4 regions of the Streptomyces sp. NPDC005303 genome follow, and region 2 is predicted to be linked to each of the others. Evidence: riboswitches for the same ligand, from Rfam matches in the RefSeq annotation. Region 2 holds a riboswitch; each other region holds the start of a gene.

Region 1 (4,170 bases), on a different contig from region 2:
GCGCCCCGACAACCGCGCGGTGCTGGTCTACGAGCCGCTCACCCCGGCCGAGATCGCCGACAGCGCCGAGGACGCCGCCGAGGACCCGGAAGCCGCGGCGACCGTAGAAGCCACCGACGAGAACGAGGAGGCGGCCAAGTGACCGAGCTCGCCGCGATGGAATTCCACCCGCAGCCGCAGGCGGGCGAGCCCAAGGTCTGGGCCTTCCCCGCCCCCGAGCGCGGGACGCTCGACAACGGCCTGACCCTCCTGCGCTGCCACCGCCCCGGCCAGCAGGTCGTCGCCGTCGAGGTGCTCCTGGACGCGCCCCTGGACGCCGAGCCGGCCGGCCTGGACGGTGTCGCCACAATCATGGCGCGCGCGTTCTCCGAGGGCACCGACAAGCACTCCGCCGAGGAGTTCGCCGCCGAGCTGGAGCGCTGCGGCGCCACCCTCGACGCGCACGCCGACCACCCGGGCGTCCGGCTCAGCCTCGAAGTGCCCGCCTCCCGCCTCGCCAAGGCGCTCGGTCTGCTGGCCGACGCGCTCAGGGCGCCCGCGTTCGCGGACAGCGAGGTCGAGCGGCTGGTCCGCAACCGCCTCGACGAGATCCCGCACGAGCTGGCCAACCCGTCCCGCCGCGCGGCCAAGGAGCTCTCCAGGGAGCTGTTCCCGGCGGACTCGCGCATGTCGCGTCCGCGCCAGGGCACCGAGGAGACGGTCGAGAACATCGACTCCGCGGCCGTACGCGCCTTCTACGAGAAGCATGTGCGCCCCGCCACCGCGACCGCCGTGGTCGTCGGCGACCTCACCGACATCGATCTGGACGCGCTGCTCCGTGACACTCTCGGCTCCTGGAAGGGCTCCACGGCCGAGCCGCGGCCCGTGCCGCCGGTGACCGCCGACGACACCGGCCGGGTCGTCATCGTGGACCGCCCCGGCGCCGTCCAGACGCAGCTGCTGATCGGCCGTATCGGCGCCGACAGGCACGCACGCGTGTGGCCCGCGCAGGTGCTCGGCACGTACTGCCTCGGCGGCACCCTCACCTCCCGCCTGGACCGCGTCCTGCGCGAGGAGAAGGGCTACACCTACGGCGTACGGTCGTTCGGCCAGGTCCTCAGGTCCGCTCCGGACGGTTCCGGCGCCGCGATGCTCGCCATCAGCGGCTCGGTCGACACCCCGAACACCGGTCCCGCGCTGGACGACCTGTGGAAGGTGCTGCGCACACTCGCCGAGGGCGGACTCACCGACGCCGAGCGCGATGTCGCCGTGCAGAACCTCGTCGGTGTGGCGCCGCTCAAGTACGAGACCGCGGCGGCCGTGGCGAGCACGCTGGCCGACCAGGTCGAGCAGCACCTGCCCGACGACTACCAGGCGACCCTGTACCAGCAACTCGCCGCGACCGGCACCGTGGAGGCCACCGCCGCCGTCGTGAACGCCTTCCCGGTGGACCGGCTGGTGACGATCCTGGTCGGCGACGCGGCCGCCATCAAGGAGCCCGTCGAAGCCCTCGGCATCGGCGAAGTCAAGGTCGTGACGGCCGAGTAGAGGCAAGTTGGCCTCGAAGGGGCCCTGGTGACGGGAGCGTCACCAGGGCCCCTTCGACACCCAACTCCCTCAGATGTCCGAATTGGGCAGGAGGTTGCCTGTCTGCCCTGTGGGATGCGCTACAAAAGCCCTGATCGGTTTGGGGATTGAAAGCGGGCCCGCTTAGCGTCCTCTGGGCTGTCCGTCAGGCACTGCGCCGCGCCCGCGGCACCGGACAGCCATCGCCGAGTCCCCGCATGGCGCGAGCCAGGGGAGCCGGGGACCCACACCACATGTCCCTGGGGTGAATCGGACGCCCGCGCATCGCGAGGGGGTCCGTAGGAGACCTTCCTGCTCCGAACCCGTCAGCTAACCCGGTAGGCGAGAAGGAAGGAAAGGACCAGCCACCACATGGCGTTCACCTGCGCCACCGGGAAGCACCGTCGTCCCAGCCGTATGAAGCGCACCACCGCACGCGCGGCCGGCGTCGCGGCCCTCGCCACCACCGGCGTCATCGGCGCCGTCGCCGCCCCGGCGTTCGCCGCCGACAACTCCGTCAGCTCCGTGGAACAGAGCGGCCTCATGCCCGTCGTCACCGTCGGCGACTCCCTCGCGGACCAGCTCGACGCCCAGGCAGAGGCCCAGGCGCAGGCCGCCGCGCAGAAGAAGGCGGCGGCGGAGGCCAAGCGCAAGGCCGAGGCGCGCGCCAAGGAGATACGCGAGGCCAAGGAGCGCGCCGCCCGCGAGGCCGAGCGCAAGCGTCTCAACGCCTTCGTCGCCCCGATCTCCGGTTCCTACATCTCCACCGGCTACAAGAGCGGCGGCTCCCTGTGGTCGTCCGGCAGTCACACCGGTGTCGACTTCCACGCCGCCAGCGGCACCTCCGTGCACGCGGTCGGTCGCGGCACCGTCGTCGAGGCCGGCTGGGGCGGGTCGTACGGCGACAACATCGTGATCAGGATGGCCGACGGCACGTACACCCAGTACGGCCACCTGTCGTCCATCGGCGTCTCGGTCGGCCAGTCGGTCACCCCCGGCCAGCAGATCGGGCTGTCCGGCGCGACCGGCAACGCCACCGGGCCGCACCTGCACTTCGAGGCGCGCACCACCCCCGAGTACGGCTCGGACATCGACCCCGTCGCCTACCTGCGCTCGCACGGCGTGAACGTCTGACGACCCAGCGCGCGACCATTGCGAGACCCCGGCTCCCCGAGCCGGGGTTTCGGCGTTTCCAGCGCCCCGTTGTCCAAAAAATATCCCTGGATTCCGGCCCGCCGTCGGAAATTCCCGCTCATTGCAATAGAGTCACTGAACACACGTCAATCGGCGACGTTTCACGGGGATTAAGACGGAGGTCGGACATGCGTATTCCGGCGCACTCGGTATGCACGGCGATCCGGGACGACATCGTCGCAGGTGTCCACGAGCGCGGGAGCCGGCTCACCGAGGAACTGCTCGCCCGCCGCTACGGCGTCTCCCGTGTCCCCGTCCGCGAGGCCCTGCGCACACTGGAGGCCGAGGGCTTCGTGGTGACGCGGCGGCACGCGGGCGCGTGCGTGGCCGAACCGACCGAGCAGGAGGGTGCCGACCTCCTGGAGATGCGCATGCTCCTGGAACCGCTCGGCGCCTCCCGGGCCGCCCAGCGGCGCACCGAGGCCCATCTGAAGGTACTGCGCGGCCTGGTCAGGCTCGGTCAGGAGCGGGCCAGGCGGGGCAACAGCGACGATCTGCGCTCCCTGGGGGGCTGGTTCCACGAGACGCTCGCGCAGGCCTCCGGCAGCCCCGCTCTGACCTCCATGCTGACCCAACTGCGGCACAAGATCGCCTGGATGTACGTCGTGGACGCACCGGCCGACCCCGTGGAGTCCTGGGTCGAGCACGGCGCGATCGTGGACGCGGTGGCGCGCGGCGACGGCGAGCGCGCGCGGGCGATCACGGCGCTGCACACCGAGCGCTCGGGCGCGGCGCACCGGCTGCGGACCGTCACCGGGAAGGAGCGCGCGGACCGTGTGAGGACCTCGCAACATCCTGTAAACGTGACGGGAGCTCGGCATTAACACGGGCACCGTATACAAAGAGGGGGTAATTCGCGGGGGACTATTCATGCTGCCCGCGCCAGGGAAATGCGAAGGGCCCGCCCGATAATTCGGACGAGCCCCTCGATGCTTTTCAGGGCACCTTTGCTCAGACGGTCTCGGGAAGCTCCTCGAGGCCCTCGGCGACCAGCTTCGCGAGCCGGTCGAGGGCCGCGTCCGCGCCCTCGGCGTCGGAGGCGAGGACGACCTCCTCGCCGCCCTGCGCGCCCAAGCCGAGAACGGCCAGCATGGAGGCCGCGTTGACGGGGTTGCCGTCGGCCTTGGCGATCGTCACCGGGATACCTGCGGCCGTGGCGGCCCGGACGAAGATGGAAGCGGGACGGGCGTGGAGGCCCTCGGCCCAGCCGACGTTGACGCGGCGCTCAGCCATGTGATGCTGCCCTTCGGTTCTCAGGGTTGTCTAGACCAGTTTCCCACACGTGAAGCGTCTCCGGAGGGGACCCGGAGTCCCTCCCGGGGCGACTCGTCGGACCGCGGCCTCGGCCCGACTTCCGTCCTTTGCGTTCTCGCGCGTTCTCCACAGACTGCCTCGCGCCGTTGTCGTACGCGAGCCGTACTCTGGGGCCCA
Region 2 (4,170 bases):
TCCCTCGTCCTGGCGAACGGCATCCGGGCCCAGCCGGTGAATCTCTACGACGATGTCGACCGACGGGACCCCACCGATGCGCATCCGTACGTCCTTCCCCCACGAGACGACCCACGACGACGTCCGCATCCCGCTCCCGGACGGGACACTCCTGTACGCACGCGTGTGGCGACCCCTCACCCAGGAACCGGTACCCGCGATCCTCGAATACCTGCCCTACCGCCTCACCGACCGGACCGCGGCCCGTGACCGGCAGCGCCACCCCTGGTACGCGGGCCACGGCTACGCCTCCGTCCGCGTGGACGTACGCGGGCACGGCAACAGCGGGGGCCTGCCGGGCGACGCGTACTCGGCGACCGAGCTCGCCGACGGGGTCGAGGTCGTCGACTGGCTGGCCGCGCAGCCCTGGTGCGACGGCCGGGTCGGCATGTTCGGCATCTCCTGGGGCGGCTTCGCCTCCCTCCGGATCGCGGCGCTGGCTCCCGAGCCGCTCAAGGCGGTCGTCGCCGTCTGCTCCACCGACGACCGCTATGACAACGACGCGCACTACATGGGAGGTTCCGTCCTCGCGGTGGACATGCACGCGTGGGCGGCGACGATGCTCGCCTTCGTCTCCCGGCCGCCGGATCCGCTCCATGTCGGGGACGCCTGGCGGGAGATGTGGCTCGAACGCCTCGAAGCGGTCGAGCCGTTCGTCCACACGTGGCTCGGCCACCAGACCCGCGACGACTACTGGCGGCGCGGCGGCGTCCGCGAGGACTTCGGCGCGATCGGCGCGTGCGTCCTCGCGGTGGGCGGCTGGCACGACCCGTACCGCGACACGGTCCTGCGGCTGGTCGAGCACCTGCCGGCCGACGGCGTACGGGGACTGATCGGCCCCTGGTCCCACCAGTACCCGGACCGCGGCCTGTCGCCCGGCCCGGCGATCGGCTTCCTCCAGGAGACCCTGCGCTGGTGGGACCAGCACCTGAAGGGCGTGGACACCGGCATCATGCGGGAACCGCTCCTGAGGGCCTACGTCAGCGACTCCCACCCCCCGGCCACGGCCTACGACACCCTGCCCGGCCGCTGGCTCGGCGAGCCGGCCTGGCCGTCCCCGAACGTGACGACGGTGTCGTACGGCCTTCAGGGCGCACCCGTCCTGCTCCGTTCCCCGCAGCACACGGGTGTGGACGCCGGCCGTTTCCGCCCCGTCGGCAACGACGCCGACCTGCCGCCGGACCAGCGGGAGGAGGACGCCCGTTCGGCCTGCTTCGACTTCGCGGTGGGCGAGGAGACGTGGATCCTCGGACGGCCGCGGGTGCGGCTCAGGGTGACCTCGGAGGTGTCGCGCGGGCAGGTCGTCGCGCGGCTCTGCGATGTTGCTCCGGACGGGTCGTCGACGCTCGTCACGCGGGGCGTGCTGAACCTCTCGGCACGCCACGGCCGGGACCGGGTGGTGCCCTGGGAGCCGGGGGCCACGCAGGAGGTGGCCTTCGAGCTGAACGGCATCGGGCACGCCTTCCCGCCCGGCCACCGCATCCGGCTCGCCGTGTCCTCCGCGTACTGGCCGTGGATCTGGCCGCAGCCCGGGTCGCAGGCGGGATTCACCCTGGAGCCGGCGGGCAGCTTCCTCGAACTGCCGGTACGCGCGCGTGAAGTGGACTCGGCCATCGCCTTCGAGGAGCCGGAGCAGTCCGGGCCGCTCGGGGTCACCCGCGGCGTAGCCGCTGACGGATGGAGCCCCGCCACCCTGGACGAACCCCGCCCCGAGCGGCTGGTCGTCCGTGATGTGGCCAAGGGCGAGTGGCGTCTGGAGGTCGACCCCCGCCGCGGCGGCACGCGCGTGTACCCCGACGGACTGGAGTCCACCGAGGACGCGCTGGAGACCTACTCGATCGACGAGCAGGACCCCCTGTCCGCCCGCACCCGCTCGGACTGGTCGATCCGGCTGCACCGCCCCGAGCTCGGCTGGGACGCGACCGTCCGGACCCGCTCGGAGATCACCTGCGACGGAACGGACTTCCGCACCTCCGACGAGGTCGTCTGCACCGACGGCGGCGAGGTGGTCTTCCACCGGACGTGGGAGAAGCGGATCCCACGGACGGCCGGTTGAACATGAGTTGAGCATTATTGACCGTTTTACCCCTCTTGCGCTCGGCTGTGACTTGGCCCACTCGTCCGGACGGATCGGCGTGAATCCGGAATCCGCCGATCCGCCTTTCCTCGTGCGCGAGTTGAGGCTTGGCGAACGCAAAGGATCAAGTGCCCCAAATGCCTCTTACCAAGGTCAATAGGCATCGCATGTGACTTCGCCACTTGTTCCGGACATGTGCTCTCGCATACGTTCCCGGCCTGTCGGGCGGACGCCGAATCCTGCCACCACCCGACAACACCCACCTAGAACCACGGCAGGAGCGGGGGAACCAGGTAAGTCGCCGTACCGGTCGTCTTCGGACATACCGGTACGGCTTGGGGTGAAGTCACGCCTTTCGTAGGCGTGGCCGGGCAGCTCCCGCCCGAACCCGACAGCTCACCTCGCAGGCGACGGAGAGGAACTTCGCCATGTCTGCTGCCGCTCAGCACCGCCGTACCCGTACCAGCCGTCTCGCCCGCAAGCTCGCCGTCGCCGGCACCGGAGTCGCCGTACTCGCACTGCCGCTCATCGGTGCGACCAGCGCCTCCGCGGCCACCCCGACCGTGCAGACCGCGACCACGCTCGGCTACTCCAACACCCTCGACGGCTGGATCCGGGCCTCCCTCGCCGTCATGGCGGAGCACGGCATTCCCGGCTCCTACGACGGCATCTACCGCAACGTCATCCGCGAGTCCTCCGGCAACCCCTACGCCATCAACCTCTGGGACTCCAACGCGGCCGCCGGCACGCCCTCCAAGGGCCTGCTCCAGGTGATCGACCCGACCTTCAACGCGTACCACGTGGCCAACACCTCGTGGGACCCGTACGACCCGGTGGCGAACATCACCGCCGCCTGCAACTACGCGGCCCAGCGGTACGGGTCCATCGACAACGTGTTCGGCGCGTACTAGGAACTACGCCCGCGGGAAGAGTCTTTCGAGGACGACGGCGATGCCGTCGTCCTCGTTCGACAGGGTCACCTCGTCGGCCACGGCCTTGAGTTCGGGGTGGGCGTTGGCCATCGCCACGCCGCGGGCCGCCCAGTCGAACATGGGGATGTCGTTGGGCATGTCCCCGAAGGCGATCGTCACCTCGGGCCCCAGGCCCAGGTGTTCGGCGGCCAGCGCGAGGCCGGTCGCCTTGGTGATGCCGCATGGCTGGAGTTCGACGGTCCCGGGCCCGGACATGGTGACCGTCGCCAGCGAGCCCACCACCGAGCGTGCCGTGACCGCCAACTCGTCGTCGGACAGGTAGGGGTGGCGCAGCAGCACCTTGCTGATCGGCTCGCACCACAGGTCGTCACGCCGGCCGACCCGCACGGCGGGCAGCGTCGGGTGGGGCATCAGATAGCCGGGCTCGATGAGCGTGAGCCCGTCGACGCCGTCCTGGTCCACGGCCGCGTACACCTGCCCGACCTCGGCCTCGATCTTGCCGAGCGCGGTCTCGGCCAGCTCCCGGTCCAGGGTCACCGACCAGAGCAGACGGTCCGCGCCGGCGTCGTACACCTGCGCGCCCTGTCCGCACACCGCGAGCCCCGTACTGCCGAGGTCGTCGAGCAGCGGCCGCACTCTGGGAGCCGGCCGTCCCGTCACGACGAGATGCCGGGCCCCGCTCGCCGCCACCCGTGCGAGCGCGGCCAACGACCGGTCGGAGAGCGTGTCGTCGGCGCGGAGCAGCGTGCCGTCGAGGTCGGTGGCGATGAGGGCATATGCGGGGGAGGCGGCCATGATCAGAGAATACGGATGGTTGGCCCCTCCGACTCGACGCGAACCGGACGGCTGCTGCTTTCACATCCGTTGACGGCAGTTCCGGTTCCGGGGGCCACCTCGGACGGGCCCGCGGAGCGCTACGCCGAGTCCCGCACCACCAGTTCGGTCGGGAGGATCACTCCGGCCGTGTCCTCGCCCGCGATCTGGGCGAGGAGCATGCGGACCATCTCGGCGCTGATGCGGTCGAAGGGCTGGCGCATGGTGGTGAGGGCGGGGGCGATGGCGGTGGCCGCCGGGGAGTCGTCGAAGCCGCCGACAGCGATGTCATCCGGGACCGCGCGCCCG
Region 3 (4,170 bases), 210 kb from region 2:
TCGCATATATGCAACATCTGCTCAAGGGGCCGGTGCGAGTGTCCCTCGCGCCCCGGCATAGGCTCCGGCCCCATGGACGTACTCATCCATCTCTTCGTCGGCCTGCACATCATCGGTATCGCCTCGCTCCTCGGAGGCTTCCTCACCCAGATGAAGGCGATGGGCCAGGGCGCCGCCCGGTTCGTTCCCGCGATGCTGCACGGCGCCGCGACGATGCTGGTCACCGGGGTGATCCTGGTCGGCCTCAACCAGGCCGACGACCAGCACGTCAACAACATCAAGATCGGCGTGAAGCTGGCCCTGCTGATCGTGATCCTCGGTCTCGTCTATGTGAAGCGGGACGACGAGAAGGTGGACAAGAGCCTGTTCGGCCTGGTCGGAGCGCTGACCACGGCCAATGTCTTCATCGCGGTGCTGTGGACCTGACGGCGGCACGAGCGGAGTCGGCCGCCCCGGCCGCGACGGCCAGCCAGGCCGCCACGGAGATCCACAGCAGCACCTCACCCGGTGTCCGGAGCGACGGGACGTCCACGGCGGCGGAGACCGACAGAGCCGCCACCGCGGCCATGCCCATGGGGAACACGGTGGCCCAGCGGCGCACGTCGTAGCGCAGACGCGGCCGTACGAACTCGGCCGCCAGCAGGACGGCGTACCAGGCCAGGTCGAGCACCAGCAGGGCGACGGTCACCGCGCGCAGGACGCCGAGGTCGTCATCGTTCCACAGGTACAGGCTTGCGCTGTCCGCGGCGATCAGCTTCGAGCCGGCGAGCGCCGAGATGGCGAGCGCGCCGCCCGCGATCCACTGGTCGCCCGGTCCCTCCAGCACCTGGCGCAGATCGAAGCGGAAGAGCGCGACAACGTAGAGGACCAGGCCGAGCCAGAACAGCACGAGCGCCGCGTGCGCGAGCCAGGCCGCTGACTCTGCCGGGGCGAGCGTGGCGCCGAGGACCGCGAGGCCCTGGGTGGCGACACAGCAGAGGAACACCCCGCCGGGCATCCGCCGCGTCCAGCGCCCCACGACGAGCACGAGCAGCACCGGCCACAGCAGCGCGGACAGGGCCAGCAGCGCCTCGGCGAGGGTCTGCCGGCCGAGTGCCGAGAACCGGGTGCCGAGGACGGTGGTCGCCGCCACGGCCGTCAGGGCGCCCGGTGTTCCGGCGTCCACGGCCCATCGCGAGCGCTCCCGCAGCAGTAGTACGGCGAACTCGGCGGCCAGCCCGAGCCAGGCCGCGCAACCGAGCACCAGGGCGATCCGGGACAGCGTCTCGTGCCCGGTCAGACCGAGCCCGAGCGACACGATGCCGGTCGCCATCACCGCCGCCCCGGCCGCGGGCGGGCGCCGCGTCCACCAGGCGCGCAGGGGGGAGTGGGGGGAGGTACCGGACATGTGCCGATGCTAGGAAGTTCCCCGTGCCGTGCGGACGGGGCGCGCACGCGCGCGTGCGGAAATGCACGCGAGTGCGGGCTGTGCGACCTCAGGCCGGGCGGACCACGCTGTGGATCCCCGACTCGCCGTCGTAGTAGATCGACTCCTCGCGGACGTACGCGCCCGGCTTGGGGGCGTGGATCATCATGCCGTTGCCGATGTAGAGGCCGACGTGGCTGATGTCGTCGTAGAAGAAGACCAGGTCACCGGGTTGGGCGTCGGCCAGGGAGACCGTGGTGCCGGCGTTGACCTGGTCGTAGGTGACGCGGGGGAGGTCTACGCCCGCCGCCTTCCAGGCGGCCTGGGTGAGCCCCGAGCAGTCGTAGGAGTCGGGGCCGGTGGCGCCCCAGACGTACGGCTTGCCGATCTGCGCGCGGGCGAAGGCGAGGGCCTTGGCGGCCTTGGTGGCGTACGAGGAGTCGGGCGCCGTCGACGTGCTCTGCTGCGGGGCGGCGGTCTCCTGTGCGGCCTTCTCGGCCGCCGCCTGCTGCTGCGCCAGCTCCGCCGCCTTGCGGGCCGCCTCCTGCTGCTTGCGCTGCTCGATCGCCGCGAGCCGCGCCTTCTCCTGGGCGGTCAGCTCCGACAGCAGCTCGCGCGCGTCGGCGAGCTTCTTCTGGACGGTCGCCTTGGCGGTCTTCAGGTCGCTCTGCGTCTCGCTGAGCGACTGAAGGCTCTGCGAGGCCTCCTGGCGCTTCTTCATCGTCGCGGACTGCTCGGAGACGAAGTCGTCGACCGCGCCCTTCTGGCGGCTCGTCAAGCGGCCCATGAGCTGTGTCTGGTCGAAGTAGTCCTGCGGGGTGTCGGCGAGCAGGAAGGTCGCCGTGTCGGGCGCGGAGGCACCGGTGCGGTACTGGGCCGCGGCGAAGGACCCGAGTTCCTCGCGTGCCTTGTTGAGCTTCTGGGTGCGCTGGGCGACGTCGTCGAGGAGCGTGTCGACCTGCTTGCGCTGCTTGGCCGTCTTCTCCTTCGCCGCGTTGTAGCCGTCGGTCGCCGACTCGGCCTGGCGGTAGAGGTCGTCGACCTTCTTCTCGACCTCTTCGAGACTCGGCTTGTCATCGGCCGGCGCGGCGTTCGCCGACTGGGACAGCAGGGCCACGGAGGTGAGGGCGGCCGTCGCGAGGGCCGGGGTCCGTATGCCTGCCATGCGCGTACCGACGGGACGCGACTTGCGGTGCGACGCCAAGGGAGGCGACTCCTTCCGATGCTCCGCCTACCGGGTTAGCTGTCGGGTTCGGGCGGGAAGGGTTGCCCTACGGCGCTCCCCTGCGCGGGAGTCGGCCGATTCACCCCGGGTTCGGTGGGTCCCCGGCTCCGGGCGCGCGGCGGCGCTGCGGACTCGGCGGAGGCCGTGCGGCCCGGCGAGGTTCGCCGGAGGGGGTCGTACGGCCTGTCCGGAACGGTAACCAACTGGTGTGGCCCCTGTGAAGGTTGATGTTCGATATGCCCGATACATTTTCGTGACCTTCGTCCCAGGGGGCGCTTCGCCTCGCGAATTCGCGGCGATCTGGGATGCCTTGGGGCTATTTTCGGTGGCGCGATGCCGTCTGCTCGCCTTTTGGGGCTGGTTTCAGGGGCCGGTTTCAGGGGCCGCCGTAGCCGGGGGCGGGTTGGTCTTCACCTGGCGGTCGGCCGGGCCTGTGCCTGTGCCGTGACGAAGGTCTCGCACGGCAGGCGCAGGGACGTGAGGGTGGCCGGTCCCGGCGGGCGTGGCCGTCGGCCAGGAGGCCAGGAGGCCAGGAGGCCAGGAAGCCAGGAAGCCAGGAAGTCCGGAGGTCCGGAGGTCCGGAGCCCAGGAGGGCGCCAGGAGGTCCGGTCGGAAGATCATCGGGTTCTGGTACGGGTGGATGTTCTCGGGGCGGCGGCGGGCTGTCAGTGGGGAGCCCTAGACTCGGAGAGCGATGAGCAGCCTCTTTGACGACAGCTTCCTGGCGGACCTCCAGGCCCCTCGCGGGCATGGGGAGGAACCCCCGCCGCCGCCCGAGGACGAGCACGGACCGGAGCAGGTTCCGGACGACCTGTTCGGTGGGAAGTTCGACGTGCCCCCCGACCGGGACGCCTACTACCGCGACGGCGCCCCGCGCCCGGTGGTGGACCCGGCCACGCTCCTGGAGGGGCTGAACGAGAACCAGCGCGCGGCCGTCGTGCACTCCGGCTCCCCGCTGCTCATCGTGGCCGGTGCCGGCTCCGGCAAGACCCGGGTGCTCACCCACCGCATCGCCCACCTCCTCGGCGAGCGCAATGTCCACCCGGGCCAGATCCTCGCGATCACCTTCACCAACAAGGCCGCGGGCGAGATGAAGGAGCGCGTCGAGCAGCTCGTCGGCCCGCGCGCGAACGCGATGTGGGTCATGACCTTCCACAGCGCGTGCGTGCGGATCCTGCGCAGGGAGTCGAAGAAGCTCGGGTTCACCTCCTCCTTCTCGATCTACGACGCCGCCGACTCCAAGCGGCTCATGGCGCTGGTCTGCCGTGACCTGGACCTCGACCCCAAGAAATTCCCGCCGAAGTCCTTCAGCGCCAAGATCAGCAACCTGAAGAACGAGCTGATCGACGAGGAGGACTTCGCCGCCCAGGCCACCGACGGCTTCGAGAAGACCCTCGCCCAGGCCTACGCGATGTACCAGTCGCGCCTCCGCGAGGCGAACGCTCTCGACTTCGACGACCTGATCATGACGACGGTCAACCTGCTCCGGGCGTTCCCCGATGTCTCCGAGCACTACCGCCGCCGCTTCCGGCATGTCCTC
Region 4 (4,170 bases), on a different contig from region 2:
GAGGTCTACGGCGTCGCTCTCGGCTGGTCGGGGTCCTGGCGGATCGCCGTGGCACAACTGCCCGACGCGCGCGTGCAGATCACCGGCGGCGCCGGGTACGACGACTCGGGCCTGCTCCGGCTGGCGGCCGGCGAGTCCTTCACGACGCCCGTCTTCGCCGGTCTCTGGAGCGACGGCGGCTTCGGCGGCGCGAGCCGCGCCTGGCACGCCTACCAGCGGGCGTACGTCATCCCGGACGCCGACCAGGACCGGCCCGTGCTGTTCAACTCCTGGGAGGCCACGAACTTCGACATCTCCGAGGAGCAGCAGGGCACCCTCGCCCGGCGGGCCGCGGCGATCGGCGTCGAGCTGTTCGTGGTCGACGACGGCTGGTTCGGTGCCCGCACCAGCGACCGGGCCGGGCTCGGCGACTGGGCGCCCAACCCCGACCGCTTCCCCTCCGGTCTCAAGCCGCTCGCCGACTGCGTACGCGCGCTCGGCATGCAGTTCGGTATCTGGGTCGAGCCGGAGATGATCAACCCTGACAGCGAGCTGTACCGCGCCCACCCGGACTGGGTGCAGTACCAAACGGGTCGAAAGCGGACGGAGTTCCGCAACCAGCTCGTACTGAACCTCGCACGTGAGGACGTCCAGGAGTACTTGTGGGAGCAGCTCGACACCCTGCTCTCCTCGGCCCCGATCGACTATGTGAAGTGGGACTTCAACCGCTGCTTCACGGACGCGGGCTGGCCCGGCGAGTCCTATCCGCAGCGCCTGTGGGTCGACCACGTACGCGGCTTCTACGCCCTGCTGGACCGGTTGCGGGAGGCTCACCCGGGCGTGGCCTTCGAGTCCTGCTCGGGGGGCGGCGGCCGGATCGACCTCGGGGTGCTGAGCCGCACCGACCAGGTGTGGACCTCGGACAACACCGACCCGCTCGACCGGCTCGCCATCCAGGACGGCTTCAGTCAGATCCATCCCGCGCGCGTGATGGCCGCCTGGGTCACCGACAGCCCGAACACCCAGCTCAACGGCCGGGTGAGCTCGTTGCGGTTCCGGTTCGTGAGCGCGATGGCAGGGGTGCTGGGGGTCGGCGGGGACCTCTCGGAGTGGACCGAGGACGAGCTCGCCGAAGCCGGTCGCTGGGTGGGGCTCTACAAGGAGATCCGGCCCCTGGTGCAGCGCGGTGACCTCTATCGGCTGCGGCCTCCGCGGGGCGGGCTGAGCGCGGTGCAGTACGTCCTCGGGGACGAGACCGTGGTCCTGGCCTGGCTTCAGGCGCAGAAGTACGGCGAGCCCGTCCCCTCGCTGCGGCTGCGGGGGCTCGACCCCACGGCATCGTATGAATGCCCCGAAACGGGTGAAATTCACCGCGGAGTCGTATTGCTGCATCACGGACTTCGTACCGGTTTGCGAGGAGACCTTGATGCGACGGTTATCCGGCTGCGTCGCATCTAGGGCTTCTGTCCGAATTGACGGCTTCCCTCCGGCTCCGCCCGGGATGAGAATTCCTGTGAATTCGTGACGTGAGGAGCGTCATATCCGTGACGGTGCGTCGCCCGTCATGTTCACGTAATTCACAGGCTCTTCAAGGGGATTTGGGTGGGTGAAGGACGTCCGATTCACGCAGGGTGACCGGTAATTCTCATACCGGATCAAGAGAAACGCATATACAGGCAACCTCTCACTTGTCCCTTTGCGTCCTGCTCGTTTACGTTCACCACCGATCCGGTCGGACGCCCAATCCTGCCGCCGAACGGATTCCCCACACTCACCCACCCGTGCAAGGCAGGAGCGGGGGACCCACAGGTATTACCGCCTGTTCCGGTCTCCGGAACGGCTTGGGGTTTAGTCGCGTCTCGACGCGGCCGGGCATCTCCAGCCCGCACCCGACAGCTCACCTCGCAGGCGCCGGAGAGGAATTCGTCATGCCCGCGAAGGGTAAGCACCGCCGCCCGAAGTCCCAGCGCTTCGCCCGCTCGATCGCCGTCGCCGGAACCGGAGGCGCCGCGCTGGCCCTCCCGCTCATGGGGGCCACCGGCGCTCACGCCGCCACCCCTCAGTCCGTGTCGGAAAAGGCGGTTCAGTCGCTGCCGGTCACGCAGAAGTCCGCCGAAAAGACGGCAGCCGAGAAGAGCACGGCGAAGACCTCGACCGTGCGCATCTATTCGGTGCGGGTCGGCGACTATCTCTCGAAGATCGCTGACGAACAGCACGTCAGCGGTGGCTGGAAGAAGCTCTACGCCGACAATCGTGCGGCCGTCGGCGACGACCCGTCGCTGATACACCCGGGCCTGAAGCTCTCGATCGGCAAGAAGGCCAAGGCGAGCACGGTGAAGACCGGGTCCTCGTCGCCGGCGAAGGCCAAGAAGGCGGAGCCGAAGAAGTCGTCCTCGAAGTCGACGGCCGCAGTCCAGAGCTCCGACACGACCAGCAGCTCCAGTGGCTACACCCTCCCGGTCAGCGGTGCCACCATCGGAACCGGCTACCGCGTCGCGGGCAGCATGTGGGCCAGCGGCTACCACACCGGTGTCGACTTCGTCGTCCCGACCGGCACCTCGCTCAAGGCAGTGGCCGCGGGCACGGTCGTCTCCGCGGGCTGGGGCGGTGCGTACGGAAACCAGGTCGTCATCAAGCTGAACGACGGCTACTACGCGCAGTACGCCCACCTGTCCCAGCTCTCCGTCTCGGCCGGCCAGACCGTGACCGAGGGGCAGCAGATCGGCCTCTCCGGCGCGACGGGCAATGTGACCGGCCCGCACCTGCACTTCGAGATCCGCACCACGCCGGACTACGGCTCCGACGTGGACCCGGTCGCCTACCTCCGCTCGAAGGGCGTCGCCGTCGGCTGACCCGACGTCTCCTGTGCCACCGAAGGCCGGACCCCGATCCCCGGGTCCGGCCTTCGGTGTTTCCGCAGGAACACGAGATGGCCAGTGCCTTCATGATCACTGCGTTGCGTTCTTGTGGCGGGCGTGCTCAGAGCGTCGACAGGTGGGGGAAGGGCGGGGCACAGTGAACTCCGTAGCTGCGCAAGCGCTTTCTACGGCCTTTGGAGTTCAGCCCTTCACGGAAGGAACCGTCCGTCATGACGACCACGCGTAGAGCCTTCGGAGCCCTCGCGGCCGGCGCCGCCCTGGCCGCCCTCGCCCCCGCGGCCGACGCGAGCGCCTCGCCCCGCCACCGCCGTCTCATCGCTCACGACGACTTCCGCCACGGCCTTCACCGCTGGGCGGTCGAACTGGAGCAGGGCGGCACGGTCACCGCGCGGCACGGGGTCCTGGAGGTCGACGTGCCCGCCGGGGCGACGATCTGGTTCAGGCAGCCGCTCGAAGGGCCGTACGTCCTGGAGTACACCGCGACGCCGGTGTCGGCAGGTGGGGTCAACGACCGGGTGTCCGACCTGAACAACTTCTGGAACGCGGTCGACGTCCGGTCCCCCGACGACCTCTTCGCCGTCCGCCGGGGCGGGGCGCTCGCGGAGTACGACTACCTGAAGACGTATTACTCCGGCTACGGAGCCAACTACAACACCACGACACGGCTGCGCCGATACGTGGGAGAACCCGGTGTGCGGCCGCTGATCTACGACTACACCGAACCGCTGCTCGTAGCCGGCGAGCCGAACCGGGTGCGGATCGTCTCCGACGGTTCCACGGTGCAGTGGTGGGACAACGGGCGCCTGGTCTTCGACCACACCGACCCGGAGCCTTACCGGAGTGGGCACTTCGCGTTCCGGACCACATGGAGCCACTTCCGGATCAGTGACTTCCGGGTGTGGCGACCGCAGCGTCAACACTCCTGACGAGAAGGCTATTCCTAGTTTGGCCAACACTTTAGGAGTGGCTTATCTCACCGCCCGTCAAGCTCTTCCTACGGTCGCGTAGGTCACATTCGAAGGTGAATCATGAACGGCTGTGGCAGACGATTCGAAGAATGACAGCAGCTCAGTGATCGGGTCGTACGTGGCGGTGGGGGACAGCTTCACCGAGGGCGTCGGCGACCCCGGCCCTGACGGGGCGTTCGTCGGCTGGGCCGACCGGTTCGCGGTACTTCTCGCGGACCGCCGGCCCGAGGGCGACTTCAGGTACAGCAATCTCGCCGTACGCGGGAAGCTGCTCGACCAGATCGTCGAGGACCAGCTCCCGCAGGCCGTCGAACTGGCACCGGACCTGGTGTCGTTCTGCGCCG

Evidence for each region. Region 2 has a riboswitch for cyclic di-AMP ahead of ABZT93_RS00820 (transglycosylase SLT domain-containing protein). Riboswitches for the same ligand answer to the same signal wherever they lie in the genome.
Region 1: linked by a shared signal. The riboswitch ahead of ABZT93_RS36360 (M23 family metallopeptidase) and the one ahead of ABZT93_RS00820 (transglycosylase SLT domain-containing protein) in region 2 are both predicted to bind cyclic di-AMP.
Region 3: linked by a shared signal. The riboswitch ahead of ABZT93_RS01865 (NlpC/P60 family protein) and the one ahead of ABZT93_RS00820 (transglycosylase SLT domain-containing protein) in region 2 are both predicted to bind cyclic di-AMP.
Region 4: linked by a shared signal. The riboswitch ahead of ABZT93_RS09370 (peptidoglycan DD-metalloendopeptidase family protein) and the one ahead of ABZT93_RS00820 (transglycosylase SLT domain-containing protein) in region 2 are both predicted to bind cyclic di-AMP.

The regions. Positions count from the first base shown of each region.
Region 1 is NZ_JBEXGM010000043.1:27,042-31,211, forward strand. It holds gene ABZT93_RS36350 (pitrilysin family protein) at 1-142, shown strand, start outside; gene ABZT93_RS36355 (pitrilysin family protein) at 139-1,527, shown strand; cyclic di-AMP (ydaO/yuaA leader) riboswitch at 1,740-1,904, shown strand; gene ABZT93_RS36360 (M23 family metallopeptidase) at 1,918-2,679, shown strand; gene ABZT93_RS36365 (GntR family transcriptional regulator) at 2,868-3,563, shown strand; gene ABZT93_RS36370 (HPr family phosphocarrier protein) at 3,691-3,972, opposite strand; gene ABZT93_RS36375 (GNAT family N-acetyltransferase) at 4,170-4,170, shown strand, end outside.
Region 2 is NZ_JBEXGM010000001.1:171,198-175,367, reverse strand. It holds gene ABZT93_RS00825 (CocE/NonD family hydrolase) at 77-2,095, shown strand; cyclic di-AMP (ydaO/yuaA leader) riboswitch at 2,337-2,539, shown strand; gene ABZT93_RS00820 (transglycosylase SLT domain-containing protein) at 2,545-3,027, shown strand; gene ABZT93_RS00815 (HAD family hydrolase) at 3,031-3,843, opposite strand; gene ABZT93_RS00810 (LacI family DNA-binding transcriptional regulator) at 3,963-4,170, opposite strand, start outside.
Region 3 is NZ_JBEXGM010000001.1:381,040-385,209, forward strand. It holds gene ABZT93_RS01855 (hypothetical protein) at 73-426, shown strand; gene ABZT93_RS01860 (tellurite resistance/C4-dicarboxylate transporter family protein) at 404-1,387, opposite strand; gene ABZT93_RS01865 (NlpC/P60 family protein) at 1,476-2,609, opposite strand; cyclic di-AMP (ydaO/yuaA leader) riboswitch at 2,617-2,778, opposite strand; gene pcrA (DNA helicase PcrA) at 3,325-4,170, shown strand, end outside.
Region 4 is NZ_JBEXGM010000004.1:253,965-258,134, reverse strand. It holds gene ABZT93_RS09375 (alpha-galactosidase) at 1-1,437, shown strand, start outside; cyclic di-AMP (ydaO/yuaA leader) riboswitch at 1,742-1,903, shown strand; gene ABZT93_RS09370 (peptidoglycan DD-metalloendopeptidase family protein) at 1,908-2,831, shown strand; gene ABZT93_RS09365 (DUF6250 domain-containing protein) at 3,068-3,784, shown strand; gene ABZT93_RS09360 (SGNH/GDSL hydrolase family protein) at 3,930-4,170, shown strand, end outside.